One region of the Bariatricus sp. HCP28S3_F11 genome, then DNA from elsewhere that is predicted to be linked to it. Evidence: predicted binding sites of a transcription regulator. Region 1 holds the regulator's gene; each other region holds the start of a gene.

Evidence for each region. Region 1 encodes Rex, which represses fermentation and respiration genes when NADH is low (regulators of the CRP and FNR family bind a similar motif). Its sites were predicted from a motif close to ATTGTTAANTANTTAACAAT; they were not measured.
Region 2: a site for Rex is predicted at 1,978-1,997, ahead of adhE (bifunctional acetaldehyde-CoA/alcohol dehydrogenase). Genes of this name have one in related genera too.
Region 3: a site for Rex is predicted at 1,164-1,183, ahead of fucO (lactaldehyde reductase). Genes of this name have one in related genera too.
Region 4: a site for Rex is predicted at 1,218-1,237, ahead of ACTNBR_RS08150 (acyl-CoA carboxylase subunit beta). Genes of this name have one in related genera too.

The regions. Positions count from the first base shown of each region.
Region 1 is NZ_JBQHUC010000008.1:12,449-17,035, reverse strand. Features, by position in the region: gene alr (alanine racemase) at 1-410, opposite strand, end outside; gene ACTNBR_RS05615 (NAD(P)H-hydrate dehydratase) at 407-1,930, opposite strand; gene ACTNBR_RS05610 (redox-sensing transcriptional repressor Rex) at 2,028-2,678, opposite strand; gene ACTNBR_RS05605 (ABC-F family ATP-binding cassette domain-containing protein) at 2,822-4,587, shown strand, end outside.
Region 2 is NZ_JBQHUC010000006.1:125,653-130,239, forward strand. Features, by position in the region: gene ACTNBR_RS04930 (class II aldolase/adducin family protein) at 1-260, shown strand, start outside; gene ACTNBR_RS04935 (hypothetical protein) at 189-833, opposite strand; gene ACTNBR_RS04940 (lysostaphin resistance A-like protein) at 1,080-1,859, shown strand; gene adhE (bifunctional acetaldehyde-CoA/alcohol dehydrogenase) at 2,044-4,587, shown strand, end outside.
Region 3 is NZ_JBQHUC010000002.1:117,987-122,573, forward strand. Features, by position in the region: gene ACTNBR_RS01735 (MATE family efflux transporter) at 1-979, opposite strand, end outside; gene fucO (lactaldehyde reductase) at 1,210-2,355, shown strand; gene ACTNBR_RS01745 (helix-turn-helix transcriptional regulator) at 2,593-2,883, shown strand; gene yihA (ribosome biogenesis GTP-binding protein YihA/YsxC) at 3,168-3,758, opposite strand; gene lon (endopeptidase La) at 3,774-4,587, opposite strand, start outside.
Region 4 is NZ_JBQHUC010000013.1:57,690-62,276, reverse strand. Features, by position in the region: gene ACTNBR_RS08150 (acyl-CoA carboxylase subunit beta) at 1-1,117, opposite strand, end outside; gene ACTNBR_RS08145 (2-isopropylmalate synthase) at 1,326-3,314, opposite strand; gene ACTNBR_RS08140 (D-alanyl-D-alanine carboxypeptidase family protein) at 3,495-4,587, opposite strand, start outside.

The DNA of each region.
Region 1 (4,587 bases):
CTGGACATTCCGGTATCAATCTTAATATGAAAGATTGCATTCATTCCCAGTTCTTCTGCTTTTGCCGATGCCAGAGCTGCCAGTTCACCGTCATAGACCGTCATACGGATCTGATGCCGAATCATCGCTTCCATCTGATCCGGGAAAATGCATCCGAGGCAAAGAATCGGTTTTCCAATCCCAGCTTTTCGAAGCAGGATCCCTTCTTCCAATGTTGCCACAGCATATCCCCATACGTACTCCACATCTTCTAACATTTCTGCAATCGGTACGGCACCATGTCCGTATCCGTCCGTTTTCACGACAACGATCATCCGCGCATCGTTTTTAATATTACGATACATCATTTGCATGTTATACATTACTGCATCAAGATCGATCACTGCACGCAGTCTGTTATATGTCTTCATTTCAAGTTTTCCTCCAAAGTTTTTAGTGTTCTGCCAAGCCCCCGGATGAGATCTTCAGCAAGCACACTGTAGGATCCACATTCTTCTCTTGCCGTATCTCCGGCAAGGCCGTGCAGATATACTCCCAACACAGCCGCGTCAAAAGTCGGGAGGTTCTGAGCCATCAGGCCGGCAATCGTTCCTGCCAGCACGTCACCGGAACCGGCCTTCGCCATTGCTGCATTTCCGGATGAATTCAGAAACGTCGGATGTCCGCAAGCTGCGACGAGTGTTCTGCTGTCTTTCATGGCACAAACGACCTGCATTTTTTCAACAAACTCACGTAGAAGAGCGTTCCTATGATTCTTTAGTTCTGCAACAGGATATCCTGTCAATCTTGACATTTCTTTCATATGAGGTGTCAGCACATACTGTTCTTTCTGGCGCGCCCATTTTCTTCGCTCTTCTTCGGTAAATTCCGCAAGAAGATTGAGACCGTCCGCATCAATCACACACGGCTTCCGGTTCATTTCCAGCGTCATTTTAAAAAGTCTCCGCGAATACTCTGAAATTCCAAGTCCGCATCCGATGCAGACCACATCTGCCCATTGAAGCAGATCTGGAAGTTCCCGGAAACAATCTAAGGCCATCTCATCATAAGTCGTGATAATAGCTTCCGGCAGAAGCTGCTGAAGAATCTGTCTGTTGGATTCTTCCGTGTATATCCGTACAAGGCCTGCGCCTACCATGTACGCCGCATGGGCACTTAAGTACGCTGCCCCCGACATTCCCCTACTTCCGGCAATAAGAAGAACCCTTCCATAGCTTCCTTTATTGGAATCCGGCTTTCTCTCCGGCATCCTGGAAATCACATCCTGTTTTTCCAGCATAAAATAAAGATCGTCCCGGTTTTCAAAGCCCGGATCCGTAATGCCGATATCCTTTACCAGTACTTTCCCCGCATACTCGGAACCCGGAAAGAAAACCTGACCTGCCTTAGCGTATGCAAACGTGACTGTCAAATCAGCCCGGAACGCACATCCCAGTACTTCCCCGGTGTCAGCGGAAATTCCGGACGGAGTATCAATCGCAACTTTGTATCCCTGATACCGGTTCATTTGTTCAATCACATTCTGGTAATGTCCTTCGATATTTCGGCAAAGCCCGATTCCAAATACGGCATCTATAATAACACTATATTCCTTCTCCGGTAAAGTGTTTCCTACAGACACGCCCAGATTTTCCAGAATATGCATCTGCTGCTTCGTTTCTTCACTCCTGGATTCCAATTTTCCGGCAAAACACACATCGACCCTTTTTCCTTCTTCGGCAAGCAGTCTTGCCACCGCGAATCCGTCTCCACCGTTGTTGCCGGAGCCGCATACCACCAGTGCATAGGACAGATCAATCTGCTCTTCTTTCATTGCAGCCATACACTGAAGCGCCGCACGTTCCATCAGTACCAGCGAAGGAATCCCGATCTCATGGATCATTCTTCCGTCCGCCGCTTTCATCTGTTTAGCCGTCAATATATATTTCATATTCTCACCTTCCAATACGCAATAAAGAGCCCCGCAGCCGGAACTCTTCTCTCATTACGCCGATTCAGGCAAAATGTGTGTAACACATTCTGTCGAATTATGAATTATCTGTATGTTCCATATTATAACGTGTTATATTGTATGAAAGTCTCATCAGACTCTCCGATAAATGCACGTTCTCAACAATAATATTATCCGGAAGATTCAAATCTGTATGTGCAAAATTCCAGATCGCCCGCACACCATTATCAACCAGAACATTCGCAACATCTATGGCTCTTGTCTTCGGAATCGCAAGTACTCCGATTTCAATATCATTCTTCTGAATAAAATCACTCAGTTCATCCATCATCCGGATCTCCACACCGCGGATCGTAATTCCCACAAGTCGTGGATTCACGTCAAATAATCCTTTTAATACAAAACCTCTTTTTTCAAATGCTGCATAATTAGCCAGTGCCTGTCCAAGATTACCGGCACCGATAATGACCATGTTATGTTGGTTGTCCAGTCCCAGAATTTTCCCTATTTCCGTATATAAGTATTTTACATTATACCCGTATCCCTGTTGTCCAAATCCACCAAAATTATTAAGGTCCTGACGAATCTGGGATGCAGTTACTTTCATTCTCTTGCTCAAATCGTTGGAGGATATTCGTTCCACACCGTGTTCCAGCAATTCGCCAAGATAACGATAGTATCTCGGAAGTCTTCTGATTACTGCCTGAGATATTTCTCTTTCTTCCACCTGACATCCACCTTCCATTCTTATTCTAAATTTCATTATATAAAAATGACATAAAAAAGTCAAACTTAATAGTTGTTTTTTATTGTATTTCCGATATAATGAGGTAGACAGTACCTATTTCTACAGTATAAGGAGGTTTGAAAATGATACTGGCATGCCACAATTTAACGAAATCCTTTGGGGAGCAGGTTATTGTGAATAAAGGCTCCTTTCATATAGAAGACCGTGAGAAAGCGGCGCTGGTCGGTCTGAACGGCGCCGGGAAATCCACAATTTTGAAAATGATCGTCGGTGAATTGAATAGTGATGACGGTGATGTAATTCTTACCAAAGGAAAAACAATGGGCTATCTTGCCCAGCACCAGGACCTGATGAGCGGGAATACCATTTACGAAGAAGTCCGCACCGCCAAATCTGAGATTATCGAAATGGAACGTCAGATTCGTGCACTGGAACTGGAAATCAGTACGCTGACCGGTGACGCACTTCAGATGAAACTTGACACTTATCATAGACTTACCGCTGCATTTGAACGTGCTGACGGCTATTCTTATAAAAGCGAACTGGTCGGTGTTCTTAAAGGCCTTGGGTTTACTGAGGATGAATTTCAGAAACCGGTGGACGCCCTTTCCGGCGGCCAGAAGACACGTGTTTCCCTCGGCAAACTTCTGCTGACGAAACCGGATATTTTACTGCTGGATGAGCCTACCAATCACTTGGATATGAATTCAATCGCATGGCTTGAGAACTACCTGCTGAATTACTCCGGTGCAGTGCTCATCGTCTCCCACGACCGTTATTTTTTGAATCGTGTCGTAACGAAAGTGCTGGAGATTGAAAGCGGTACACTGATGACATATATGGGAAATTATTCAGATTATGCCCAGAAGAAACAGCAGCTCAGAGACGCAAGGCTGAAAGAATATCTGAATCAGCAACGGGAAATCAAGCATCAGGAGGCAGTCATCGAAAAGCTTCGTTCCTTCAATCGGGAGAAATCAATCCGACGTGCGGAAAGCCGGGAAAAGCTGTTAAACAAAATCACACCTGTTGAAAAACCGGTTGAGCTGAATACCGATATTCATTTAAGCCTGGAGCCTTCCTGTGTGAGCGGGAACGACGTGCTTCGCGTTGAAGGCCTTGGAAAATCATTTGCTCCCCAGGTCCTTTTTCAGGATGTCAGCTTCGAGATTAAGCGAGGTGAACATGTAGCCATCGTAGGCGATAACGGAACAGGGAAAACGACACTGCTTAAGATTTTGAACAATGTGATCGCGGCGGATTCGGGAAGCTTTACACTGGGAACCAATGTACATATCGGTTACTACGATCAGGAACATCACGTACTTCACATGGAAAAAACGATCTTTGAAGAGATCTCCGATGATTATCCGACACTTACGAATACACAGATCCGGAATGTTCTAGCTGCATTTTTATTCACAGGCGATGATGTATTTAAGATGATCGGTGATTTGAGCGGCGGAGAACGCGGACGAGTATCTCTTGCAAAGCTGATGCTCTCCGAGGCGAACTTCCTGATTTTGGACGAGCCTACGAACCACCTGGACATCGCTTCGAAAGAAATTTTGGAAAATGCATTGAATGAGTACACCGGAACCGTACTTTATGTGTCCCATGACCGTTATTTCATCAACCAGACAGCCACGCGTATTCTTGACCTGGTGAACCATACTTTTGTAAATTATATTGGAAACTACGATTACTATCTCGAAAAGAAAGAGGAACTCACGACGGCATACGCCGGTGGCAATATTTCAGACAAGCAATCTACGAATGAAGGCACTTCTTCAATGTCCCAGTCCAAAATGAGCTGGCAGGAACAGAAAGAAGAACAAGCAAGAATCCGGAAGCGTCAGAACGAACTGAAAAAGACGGAAGAACGCAT
Region 2 (4,587 bases), on a different contig from region 1:
AAGGTGAAAATTACAGAATCTGCTGGGGCCTGGTAAACGGAGGAAGACCGACCAGTGAACTGCCTAGCCATCTTATGAATCATGAAGTGAAAAAGTTGGCAACCAATGGTGCGCACAGAGTCATTTACCATGCACATACAACGAACGTCATTGCACTTACCCTAAAGATAAAAAAGCTTTCCGGCAATTCAGTTCAAAATAACTTTCTCGCCGGTTGTTCCAAAATAACAGCATCCCTGATAGAGGTCATTTTCATATAATCTGACAAGAATCGTCCGCATCCGCAAATCGAGCCGGTGGTAGACGACGGAGCTTACCCAGGGAAGACCGAGGATATACTCTCTTTGATTTTCCTCCAGAACCTTGAGAGAGTCTGAGAATCCTGCAGGATCTTTCAAAAGCCGCAGACCGAAATCGCAGGATGCATAGGCATCTTCAGAATTTGTAGCATATTTTGCGGAAAGTAAGTCGGAAAGTGGACCATGCGTATCGGGATCATAAGTATAGGTAGTCCAATGAATCTCCGGCAGCGTAGCTTCACTGACAATAACCTGACGGAAGCTGGTTCTTCCGTAGCTGTCCCTATCCTGAATGTAGGAGATTTTTTTGTGAATGCCTGCATTTCCGGGCTCTTCCAGAAGAAGTATGCGGTTGTCCAGCATCGATTCCCATACGATTCGCTGAATCCGTTCATAAGGTGTGGGAAAATTAAGCTTTTTGGATATCTGGGGGACGGTATATCCGTGCCCGGCCAGATGGCGGATGGCACCGTCGCTTGCTACTTCAAATGTAAAATTGGATAGTGCTTTTTGAAAATAATTTTCTTTGGACATAGACAGCCCCCTGATTCTTAAATAGACTGTATGATGAATTCATTTCAGTGGTGCTTTGTATTATGATACATTATAACATTTGCGGGAGGTACAGTCAATGTTCCCGCGGGTGGAATCCATAAGAATCAGAGGATACGACTGTATAGAAATTGGCGTTGTACGAGTGGAAAAAAGGTGATAAAATAACGGATAATATGAACCGCTATATGACGGGATACCGAGGAAGTATGAAAGGAGACTTGGCGTGTGAAGAATAGGAAATATAAATCATGGAAGCAGAGGGTGACGGCGTTTGTATTGGGATTTCTGGTATTGCCGGCAGTACTGATGCTTCAGTCGCTGATGAATATCATGTCATATCAGATTCTGGGAACAGCTCCGACACTTGCAGTTAATGCAGTGCCGATCACATTGATCTTGATCATGCTGATCGGAATCTGGTATCGGTTCGAGACAGGATACCGGTTTTCCCCGGTGCAGGATGTAGGGAAAGTTCGAAGAGCACCGCTTTACCTGGCGGCAGTCGGAATCGGGGTCCAGGGAATCAGCAGCCTTATGATGATTGCCATACAAATTCTCCTTCCAAAGGCGTTGGAAGATTATGAACAGCTACTCGGAAATTCGGGAATGGGAACGATGTCTCTCCCTATTATTATATATACGGTTCTTCTTGCTCCGATTGTGGAGGAACTGATTTTCCGCGGTTTGATTCACCATTATTTTGAAAAGGCAGGATTGGCGTTCTGGATCGCGAATCTTTTGCAGGCGATACTGTTCGGTATTTACCATCTGAATCTGGCGCAGGGAATCTGTGCCGGGGTTATCGGAGTATTGATCGGTTATGTGGTAAGAAAATATGACACATTGGCGGCGGGGATTGCACTTCATATTGTTTTTAATATGTGGGGATATGGACTTATGCTCTTTTCTGTTCCGGACAGTCTGGGTAGAATCCTTCTTATTCTGGAGCTGATCCTTGCCGGATACGGGCTGTGGGGAATAATGCAGATACAAAAAGAATGGTAAATATGCTGTGTGTTTTATGCGATTTTGGCGTTTGATTATGCACAATGTTGAAATCGTTATTTATTTAACAATTTGTGTTGACAAAAGAAATAGAATCCAATATAATAGCATTATAAAGATTGTTAATTAATTAACAATAAGCAAACTACTATGATTCCATTATTTCATTACAGGAGGATTCAAAATGGCAAATCAGGAAACCAACATCCCAACCATAATCGACAACCCGGAAGCGCTGGAAGCGAAAATGAAAGCGATGAAGGAAGCACAGAAAGTCTTTGCTACTTATACACAGGAGCAGGTAGACAAGATTTTCAAGGCTGCGGCTACAGCAGCAGATAAGGCCCGTATCCCACTTGCAAAAATGGCAGTTGCAGAGACCGGAATGGGTATCGTAGAAGACAAAGTAATCAAGAATCATTATGCATCAGAGTATATTTACAACGCTTATAAAAATACAAAGACCTGCGGTGTGATCGAAGAAGATCCGATATACGGAATTAAAAAAATTGCAGAACCGATCGGCCTTGTTGCCGCAGTTATTCCGACCACAAACCCGACTTCAACAGCAATCTTTAAGACATTGATCGCATTGAAGACAAGAAATGCAATCATTATCAGCCCGCATCCGCGTGCAAAAGCATCTACGATTGCTGCTGCAAAGCTTGTTCTGGAAGCGGCAGTAAAAGCAGGTGCACCGGAAGGAATCATCGGCTGGATCGACGCTCCGAGTCTGGAACTTACCAATATGGTTATGCGGGATGCTGATATCATTCTTGCTACAGGTGGTCCGGGAATGGTTAAGGCTGCTTACTCTTCAGGAAAACCGGCACTTGGTGTCGGAGCAGGAAATACTCCGGTTATTATTGATGAGACAGCAGATATCCGTCTGGCAGTGAACTCCATCATCCATTCCAAAACATTTGACAATGGTATGATCTGTGCTTCTGAGCAGTCAGTGACGGTACTGGAGAGCATTTACAAACAGGTCAGAGATGAGTTTGAATACAGAGGATGCTACTTCCTGAAAGGCGACGAGATCGAGAAGGTTAGAAAAACGATCATCATCAACGGCGCACTGAATGCGAAAATCGTTGGTCAGAAGGCTGCCAAGATTGCAGAGATGGCCGGCGTGACTGTTCCGGCAGAGACGAAGATCCTGATCGGTGAAGTGGAATCTGTAGATATCAGTGAAGAATTTGCACATGAAAAACTGTCTCCGGTACTTGCAATGTACAAGGCAAAAACATTTGACGAAGCACTTGCCAAGGCAGAACAGCTTGTTGCAGATGGCGGATATGGACATACATCTTCTCTGTACATTAATACGAACGAAAAAGAAAAAATGGCAAAACATGCTGCAGCAATGAAGACATGCCGTATTCTTGTGAATACTCCTTCTTCTCATGGCGGTATCGGAGACCTTTACAACTTCAAGCTGGCTCCATCTCTGACACTTGGATGTGGTTCATGGGGAGGAAACTCTGTTTCTGAAAACGTTGGAGTAAAACACTTAATCAATGTCAAGACCGTTGCTGAAAGGAGAGAAAACATGCTCTGGATGAGAACACCTGAAAAAGTTTACTTCAAGAAAGGATGTATGCCGGTTGCCCTGGATGAACTCGGAACCGTTATGGGCAAGAAACGCTGCTTCATCGTAACGGACTCTTTCCTTTACAAAAACGGATATACAAAACAGATTGAAGATAAATTAGACCAGATGGGAATTGTTCATACATGCTTCTCTGATGTAGAACCGGATCCGTCCCTTGCATCCGCTAAAGCCGGTGCAGCAGCAATGCGTGCATTTGAGCCGGACTGCATTATTGCACTTGGTGGTGGTTCCGCTATGGATGCCGGAAAAGTTATGTGGGTTCTTTATGAAAATCCGGATGCAGACTTCGACGATATGGCAATGGACTTCATGGACATCCGCAAGAGAATCTACACCTTCCCGAAGATGGGTAAAAAAGCATATTTCGTTGCGATCCCGACTTCTTCAGGTACCGGTTCAGAAGTAACACCATTTGCAATCATCACAGATAAAGAGACCGGAATCAAATGGCCGCTTGCTGACTACGAACTGATGCCGAACATGGCAATCGTTGACACAGACAATATGATGAGTGCTCCGAAAGGACTTACCTGTGCGTCAGGTATCGACGTAATGACACATGCAATCGAAGCTTATGTTTCTATTATGGCTTCCGATTATACAGACAGCCTTGCACTGAAGGCAATCAAGCTCGTGTTTGATTACCTGCCGCGCGCATACAAAGACGGAAATGATGTGGAAGCAAGAGATCATATGGCAAATGCATCCTGCATGGCCGGTATGGCATTTGCAAATGCATTCCTTGGTGTAAACCACTCACTTGCTCACAAATTAGGTGCATTCCATCACCTGCCGCATGGTATTGCAAATGCGCTGGTACTTACAGAAGTAATGCGTTATAATAGTGCTGAGGTACCGACAAAGATGGGTACATTCTCTCAGTATCAGTATCCGCACACACTGGCGCGTTATGCTGAAATCGGACGTTTTGTAGGTCTGACCGGAAAGAACGATCAGGAAGTATTTGAAAAACTTCTTGCTAAACTGGAAGACCTGATGAGAACGATCGAGATCAAACCGACGATCAAGGATTACGGTGTAGATGAGAAATATTTCCTGGATACTCTGGATGACATGGTAGAGCAGGCATTTAACGACCAGTGTACAGGTGCG
Region 3 (4,587 bases), on a different contig from region 1:
ATCCTCCTCCAAGTACCAGCGCAACAATCATACTCAGAATCATACAGTCCACCAGAATCTTATCCATTCGCTTCCATTTTCTGACTCCGTAATTCTGGCTTGTGAAACTCATGCATGCCTGCGTCACCGAATTGACCGACACAAAAAGGAATCCCAGAATATTATTTGCCGCCGTATAACCTGCCATTGCGATCGAACCGAACGAATTCACCGAGGACTGCAGAAGCACATTGGAGAAATTGATGACCGTACTCTGTATCCCGGCCGGCACACCTACCTGGAATATCTGTTTCAAATAGCAGCCCTTCAGCATGAGTTTGGAGAAGCGGAACTGATAGCTTCCTTCTGACCGATATAGACAGCGCAACACCAAAATACAGGAAATCATCTGGGAAAACACGGTCGCAATCGCAACCCCCGCAACGGCCAGATGGAACACGATAACCAGAATCATATTCAAAACCGCATTGATCACGCCGGATATGATCAAGAAGATCAGAGGACGTTTTGTATCGCCGACCGCCCGCAAAATGGCTGCCCCGTAATTATATAACATAAAAAAAGGCATCCCCAGAAAATAGATACGCATATAAAGTGTGGACTGCTCGATAACGTCTGCCGGTGTCGCCATCAGCTCAAGTGCAAATTTTGAAAAAAATATTCCCACAAAGACCATCACGATTCCGCTGATTGCGGCAAATGCGATCGAAGTATGAACCGTTTCCGACATCTGCCGGTCTTTTCCCGCGGCAAAAAACCTGGCAGCCAGTACATTTGTCCCAAGTGAAATCCCCATAAACAGATTCACGAACATATTGATCAGCGCTGTGGTCGAGCCGACCGCCGCCAGTGCCTGACTTCCCGCGAATCTCCCCACCACAATGACATCTACCGCATTAAACATCAGCTGCAGAATCCCGGAAAGCATAAGCGGCAATGAAAAAGAAACCAATTTATCCATAATGGTGCCATTACACATATCAATCTCATATTTATTCTTATTCAAATCCTCATCCCCCTTTACCACTAATCACTATAAGTCAATTCTTCGGAAATGTCAATTTTCCCGGAAGCCCTTTCGGCTTCATTTCAGAATTTTTCAAGATAATTATTTGTCAAAAGTTACAGATTCTTCATTCTGTAACTTTCTTTCGGAGCCAAATATTGTTAAAATAATATCAGAAATAAAAAGTAAAGGAGAAATTAAAAATGGCAAACAGAATTATGTTGAATGAAACTTCTTATCATGGTGCAGGTGCTATCGCTGAAATCGCAACAGAAGCAAAGGCACACGGATTCAAAAAAGCATTCGTATGCTCAGATCCGGACCTGATCAAATTCAACGTTACTTCCAAAGTAACAGATATTCTTGACAAAGAAGGACTTGCTTATGAGATCTATTCTGACATCAAGGCAAACCCGACCATCGAGAATGTTCAGCATGGTGTTGCAGCTTTCAAGGCATCCGAGGCAGACTACATCGTTGCAATCGGCGGCGGTTCTTCTATGGATACTGCAAAAGCAATCGGCATCATCATCGCTAACCCGGAATTTGAAGATGTAAGAAGTCTGGAAGGCGTTGCTCCTACCACAAAACCATGTGTACCGATCATCGCAGTTCCTACAACAGCAGGTACCGCTGCAGAAGTAACCATCAACTACGTTATCACAGATGTTGAGAGAAAGCGTAAATTCGTTTGCGTAGACCCACACGATATGCCAATCATCGCAATCGTTGACCCGGATATGATGTCTTCTATGCCGAAGGGACTGACCGCATCAACCGGTATGGACGCTCTGACACATGCAATCGAAGGTTATACCACCAAAGGCGCATGGGAAATGACTGATATGTTCCATCTCAAAGCAATCGAGATCATTTCCAAATCGCTCCGCGGCGCTGTTGCCAACACCAAAGAAGGCCGCGAAGGAATGGCACTCGGCCAGTACATCGCAGGTATGGGATTCTCAAATGTTGGTCTTGGAATCGCTCATTCTATGGCTCACACTCTGGGCGCTGTTTATGACACTCCGCATGGTGTTGCCTGCGCAATGATGCTCCCGATCGTTATGGAATACAACCAGGAATGCACCGGCGAGAAATATCGTGAAATTGCTCGCGCTATGGGCGTAAAAGGTGTAGACGAAATGTCCGAAGCAGAATACAGAAAAGCTGCGATCGATGCAGTACGTCAGCTCTCTGAAGATGTTGGAATCCCAGCTAAACTGGAAGCCATCAAAGAAGAAGATCTTGACTTCCTGGCCAAGTCCGCTCATGCAGATGCATGCGCACCTGGGAATCCGAAGGATGCTTCTGTAGAAGATCTGAAAGGATTGTTCCGGAAGGTTATGTAGGGGTTTTAGTCCGCCGCAGGGAGGGTGTGAAAGGAGTCGCTCCGAGGCTCTACTCCCTGCGACTTGTGAACTCGAAGATGTAAACAGAATCCCGGTGTAGTCGGCAAATGTGCCTCCTGCACCGGGATTCTGACATCTTCGGTTCCCAATTCTCCGGTCGTGCCGCTTAACCTCCGCTCCTTCCTTTCACACCCTCCCTACGGCTCACTCAAACTTCCTATACATCGAATAGGGGCGATGGGGGACGCCTTTGCTGCGCTCGGCTGGGATTGGGAGTTTTATGGGGAGAAGCTTCAGGTGCTTAGGGAGAAGAGGAATCTGACTCAGGAGCAGTTGTTTGTATCGCGGGCGGCGATTTCGAAATGGGAAAATGGACGGGGCTTTGCTGTTCTGGGATTATGCCAGCTGATTCGCAGGAAAAGTCTGTTCAAAGTGGATCAAGACATCCTGGCCGGTCTCCTCCTCTCCGCAACCCTGGTCAGCCTCTATCACGATCTCTTAGAACTATCATCTCAAACCAAACATTAACCCTCCCCCATACAATTCCCAGTGACAGGCAGCCCTCCTAGGCTGCCTGAATGCGTCCCTTCCACACCCACCAAGTTCTCCCGTCTTGAACCTACCAGGAATCAGGCATACTCTGAATGCAGAGGTTAAGCAGAGGAGGCGGAAAACGCAAATCCTACAGCATGTAAAAAAAACTGAGATGCGAGCCACACTTGGCGAACATCTCAGTTTTTACTACATGCTGTTGATTTGCGGTTGCAGCCTCCGGCGCGTCGGCGCATTCAGAGTATGCCTGATTCCGTCCCTCAAGACAAAGAACAAACCTCCTCTGCCAGCTCCCATATCTCTTCCCGTCCCTGCTTCGTCTCCGCAGAAAACGGAATCACAACCGTCCCCGGCTGAAGCTTAAGTCCTTCCTTGATTGCTTTCACCTGCTTCTGGATCTGACTTCTCTTGATCTTATCCAGCTTTGTCGCAATAATGATCGGGTTGTATCCCTGCGCCACGATCCAATCGTACATCATCTTATCATTCGCTGAAGGATCATGCCGGATATCAATCAGCAGAAAGACCGCTTTCAACTGTTTTGATCCGTGCAGATACCGTTCGATCAGCTGTCCCCACTGGATTTTTTCCTGTTCCGATACTTTCGCGTATCCATATCCCGGCAGATCGACAAGATAAACCGCTTCATTGATATTATAGAAATTGATCGTCTGCGTTTTTCCCGGTTTCGCTGAAATACGCGCATACGATTTCCGGTTCATCAGTGCGTTGATGAGGGAGGACTTTCCTACATTTGACTTCCCGGCAAATGCGATCTCAGGCAGCGTATTGTCCGGAAGTTTACTGGTGATTCCGCACACTGTTTCCAGATTTACATTCTTAATAACCACTCTCCATTCACCTCCCTATTCCGCACAGATTTCCGACCCTGCGCAAACATCCTTCTCATAACAGTCTTCTACTCCTTCGCAGGCATCCTTTTCCACACAAATCGCGTGTTCCAGCACTTCCCTCATATGGGCCACCGGTATGATTTCCAGTCCTTTTGTAATCTCTGAGGAAATTTCTTCCACATCTTTCGTATTTTCCTTCGGCACGAGAACCGTATGGATTCCTGCGTTCTTGGCCGCCAGAAGTTTCTCCTTGAGCCCGCCGATCGGTAATACACGACCACGCAGTGTAATTTCACCGGTCATCGCAAGATCTGCGCACACTTTCTTCCCGGTGATGGCGGAGAACATCGCCGTGGCCATGGTAATTCCGGCTGACGGTCCGTCCTTCGGAACAGCGCCCTCTGGTATATGAATGTGAATATCATGTTTTTCAAAGAAATCCGCCGGTACATTCTGAGCCTCGCTGATGGAACGAATATAACTGATTCCGGTCCGGGCAGATTCTTTCATAACATCGCCGAGCTGTCCGGTCAGCATGATCTCGCCTTTCCCCGGCATTACATTGACTTCGATCTGAAGGGTATCACCGCCCACACTGGTCCAGGCAAGTCCACGAACGATACCGACTTCATCCTCTGCATTTGCCATCTGATAGGTATATTTCTCCTTGCCTAGGTATTTCACCAGATTCCTCTCCGTCACCTGGATTCGTTTCTTATCGTGTTCAAATATCTCTTTTGCTGCCTTTCTGCAAATATTTCCGATCTCACGTTCCAACTGACGCACGCCCGCTTCTTTCGTATAATTTCTTGCCATTTTCCAGACA
Region 4 (4,587 bases), on a different contig from region 1:
CTTTTCCGGTTACAACAGTAACTTTCGGTACGGTTGCATCGGCGAATGCATAGGTAAGTGATGCCATTGCTTTCGCAAGATTCTTCTCCGAACATACAGCTGCCTTGAATCCTGTTACATTGGTAAGTGTCAGGACCGGAATTCCAAATGCATCACAGAATTTCACAAATCCGGCTGCTTTCTTGCATCCTCTTGCTGAAAGAGAACCGTCGAATTCTTCTGCTGCCTTTCCTTCTTCATCAAATACTTTTGAGCGGTTTGCCACTGCTCCTACGGTCATTCCGTTAAGACGGATAAAACCGGTCACCATATCTTTTGCGTATTCTTTCTTTGTTTCGAAGAAAACGCCGCTATCTGAAAGCATTGACAGAACAATGGATGGGTCCTCGGCTGCATTTTCAATATCTTCACAGATCCGGTTCAGATCATCGGTACATTCATCATAAGAATCGTTATCCTCATTATTTGCCGGAAGCATACATACGAGTTCACGGATATTTTCCAGGATCTCTTCTTCTGTTCCGACTGCATCCACCATTCCGGATTCCTCGCTCTGGAACTTAGCGCAGGATGTGTCACATTTCTTAATTTCATTTCCGACGATTGCATTCGGAGAGTTCACAAATAATCTGCCCTTTGTCTCCATAAATGTGAAATCAGTCAGTGCTGCAGCTGTTGCGAGTCCACCGCCGCAATTTCCGAAAATAGCAGTAATCTGTGGAATAACGCCAGAAGCCATTGCCTGTTTGTAGTAGAGACTTCCAAATGCATTCAGTGCGTCTGTTGCTTCCTGAAGACGCATACCTGCACAGTCAATAAGTCCAATGACCGGTGCACCCATCTTCATTGCCATGTCATAGATATGTGCGATCTTTCTTGCATGCATCTCACCAATCGCGCCCTTTAAAACAGTCGCGTCCTGGCTGTACACATAGACAAGATTACCGTCAATGACTCCATAACCGGTAATGACACCATCTGCCGGAGTCTCTTTCTCCTGCATGTTGAAATCTGTCGTTCTTGCTGTTACTGCTCCGCCGATTTCAACAAAACTTCCCGAATCAAGCAATGCAGCAATTCTCATGCCTGCCGGATTTGATGTTGTTGTGTTACTCATAAATCTAGCCCTCCATTTTATAATTTTAATATAAACCAAATTTTCTGCCGAGTTTATTATACTTGTATTTTCTGGAAACTGCAACATTTTTCGCGAATAACTCGTTAATAATTTCACATTGTATTAAAAAAAGACCAAAGACAACAAGGGGACGAGTGACTAGGGTCACCGGTCACCCGTCACCCCTAGTCACTCGCCCCCTTGTCACCTATTTCTGATTCCGGAACTGTACCGGTGTCATATTATACGCTTTTTTGAACAGCCGGTTAAAATGCTCCACGTTCTGATATCCAACAGAAAGCGCGATATTTTCCACGGTCATACTGCTGCTCTTAAGCATGGCTCTGGCTTTTTTCATACGGACTTTCTTTACGATGTCCCCGAACGTCATACCTGATTTTTCTTTGATGTATTTGGACAGGTACGGCTTGGAAAGGAAGAATTTCTCAGAGAGGTCATCCAGAGAAACATCCAGATAGTTTGCCTGAATATAATTCATGATCTCAAGCATACGTTCGTCCTTACACTCATCTGCTGTTTTGATCTCTTCAATTTTATTAACCGCAACTGCCAGTGCATCGATGGATGCGTGGATAATGTCTGCATCAATGCCGACTCCCCAGTATGTATGTCCGTTGCAGATAATACCGACATATGCACATGCCTTGGAAGAAGATCCCTTTGTCAGAGAATGTTCTTCATAGAAGGACAGCTCGTAGCTGATGTTGAAATACTGCTTGATCGCATTGCTTACCGCATCGAGACGTCCATTACCGGATGCTGTCACGATCCGTTTGCTGTTCGCATGCGAAATGGTTGCTGTCGCAAGGATTCCGTCTTCCTGTTTGAAATGACACTCATCAATCGTAAAGACACCTTTGTAATTGACATAATTGTCCTCGAAAATATGGTAAACCCATTCCGGAGTCAGCTCTTTGTGAGCCTTGTCGGATACATCTTTTACGAGATATCCCACTTCTTCCTTCATCTCCTTCGGCAGATTGATACCGAAGTTCTGCTTTAATATGTAGTTGACGCCGCCCTTACCGGACTGGCTGTTGATACGGATAACATCCTTGTCATAGGTACGTCCCACATCTTTCGGATCGATCGGCAGATACGGAACCGTCCATTTATCGCATTCTTTCTCTTCCCTGAAGGCCATACCTTTCGCGATCGCATCCTGATGGGATCCGGAAAATGCGGTAAATACCAGATCTCCTGCATACGGCTGACGTTCGTAAACATGCATTCTGGTAAGACGCTCATAGGTCTCACGGATTTCCATCATGTTGGAGAAATCCAGTCCCGGATCAACACCGTGTGAGAACATGTTCATAGCCAGTGTGATAATGTCCACGTTACCGGTACGTTCTCCATTTCCAAACAGCGTTCCCTCGATACGCTCTGCTCCGGCAAGTACACCAAGCTCTGCGGTTGCCACACCACATCCTCTGTCATTGTGTGGATGCAGGCAGAGGATCACGCCATCGCGATGGCTGAGGTGTTTGTCTACATATTCTACCTGGCTTGCAAATACATGCGGCATTGCGTTCTCTACGGTTGTCGGAATGTTGATGATTGCTTTCTTATCCGGGGTCGGCTGCCATACATCCAGAACGGCGTTGCACACTTCCACTGCGTAATCCACTTCGGTTCCCGGGAAGCTTTCCGGACTGTACTGGAAGGTGAAATTTCCTTCTGTCTCATCAGCCAGTGTCTTCAAAAGTTTCGCTCCGTCGATCGCGATCTTCTTGATCTCCTCTTTACTCTTGCGGAACACCTGCTCACGCTGAGCAACGGATGTCGAATTGTAAAGGTGTACAACCGCATGGGGCGCTCCCTTTACTGCTTCAAATGTTTTCTTGATGATATGTTCACGTGCCTGAGTCAGTACCTGTACGGTCACATCGTCCGGAATCATATTCTTCTCGATCAAAGTGCGCATGAACTGATATTCTGTCTCGGATGCTGCCGGAAAACCGACTTCGATCTCTTTAAATCCGACTTTAACTAACAACTGGAAGAATTCCAGCTTCTCCTCCAGGCTCATCGGCTCGATCAGTGCCTGATTGCCGTCACGCAGATCCACACTGCACCAGATCGGTGGTTTCTCAATGTAATCCTTCTTCGCCCAGTCATAACTGACTTCCGGCGGCATAAAATATTGTCTTTCATACTTTTCAAAATTCTTCATCGTGTTCTCTCCTTCTATAAATACTCAAGAATGTAATTTGTCTGAATTATAGGAATTTTTCAGTCTTCGCGCAAAATTCATAAATATTCGTCAATGTTCTTGCTCTATTTTGTTGTACTCACATATCCTAACACATCTATATTATAAAGTCCAGCGACAAATTTAAGCAATTTAATTGATCTAATTTATCATCATGTATTTTTTACAGATTTTTCGGAATACCCAGGCATAGTTTTTCACCGGAATCTCCTCTTCAATGACCAGAGGGTACTTTTTTAGTACTTCTCCATTCAAAGTATAGCATACATAGCCCGCTTCTGTTCCTTTCGTCACCGGTGCCTGCATTGTTTCTTCCTGGCAGACAGTCACCTCTACCTGTTCCGACTCCGATAAAAGAACCTGCAGTTCCTTCTGTTTTCCTTCCTCTGTCTGCAGGACCGGCGTGGATTTTGCATCCCCAAACAGCTCCTGATCATCCGGAATTCCATTTTCCACGGTAATTTCCCTGAGCGCCGGCTCTTTCCATACATCGCGGTACTGATACGTCTTCAGCGCATACTGCATCAATTTCTTGGTATCAACCCATTTATAACTTTTGTTATTGGGCCATCCACAGCCCAGAAGCGCAACGACAAAAGTTCTTCCGCCATTCTCCAGTGCTCCCACATAACAATACCCTGCTTCTCCTGTAAACCCGGTTTTTCCTGAAATGGCTCCCTCCATCATATCCAGGAACAAGTTGTGGTTTGTGCAGGTAAAATTCCTTGTCCCTTCGACATTGGAAAAAGAATAGCTTTTCTGCTGGGTGATCCCCAGAAATTCTTCTGCTTTTGGTGATTCGAGAATGCAGTAGCTCATGATCCTTGCCAGATCGGCAGCCGAAATGCTGTGCTTTCCGCCGTCATCTTCCGCGTCCAGTCCGTTTGGCGTCACAAAATGGGCATTGGTACACCCGATTTCTTTTGCCTTTTCATTCATTTTCTCGGCAAATTGTTCCACACTGCCAGCAATATGTTCGGCGATGGCAACTGCACTGTCGTTGTGTGATTCGAGCATCAGGGAATACAAGAGATCTTCAAGATAATACTGTTCTCCTTCTGCCATCTGCAAATGGACCTTAGGCTGGGAAGCAGCATTCTTCGATACGGTCACAATTTCCCCGGCACTTTCCATCTGTGTACCTTCATTCTCCGCGCTTTCATTCTCCGCGTTCATCGCTTCCAGGGCAAGGATACAGGTCATGATTTTTGTCGTGCTTGCCATCGGCCGCATG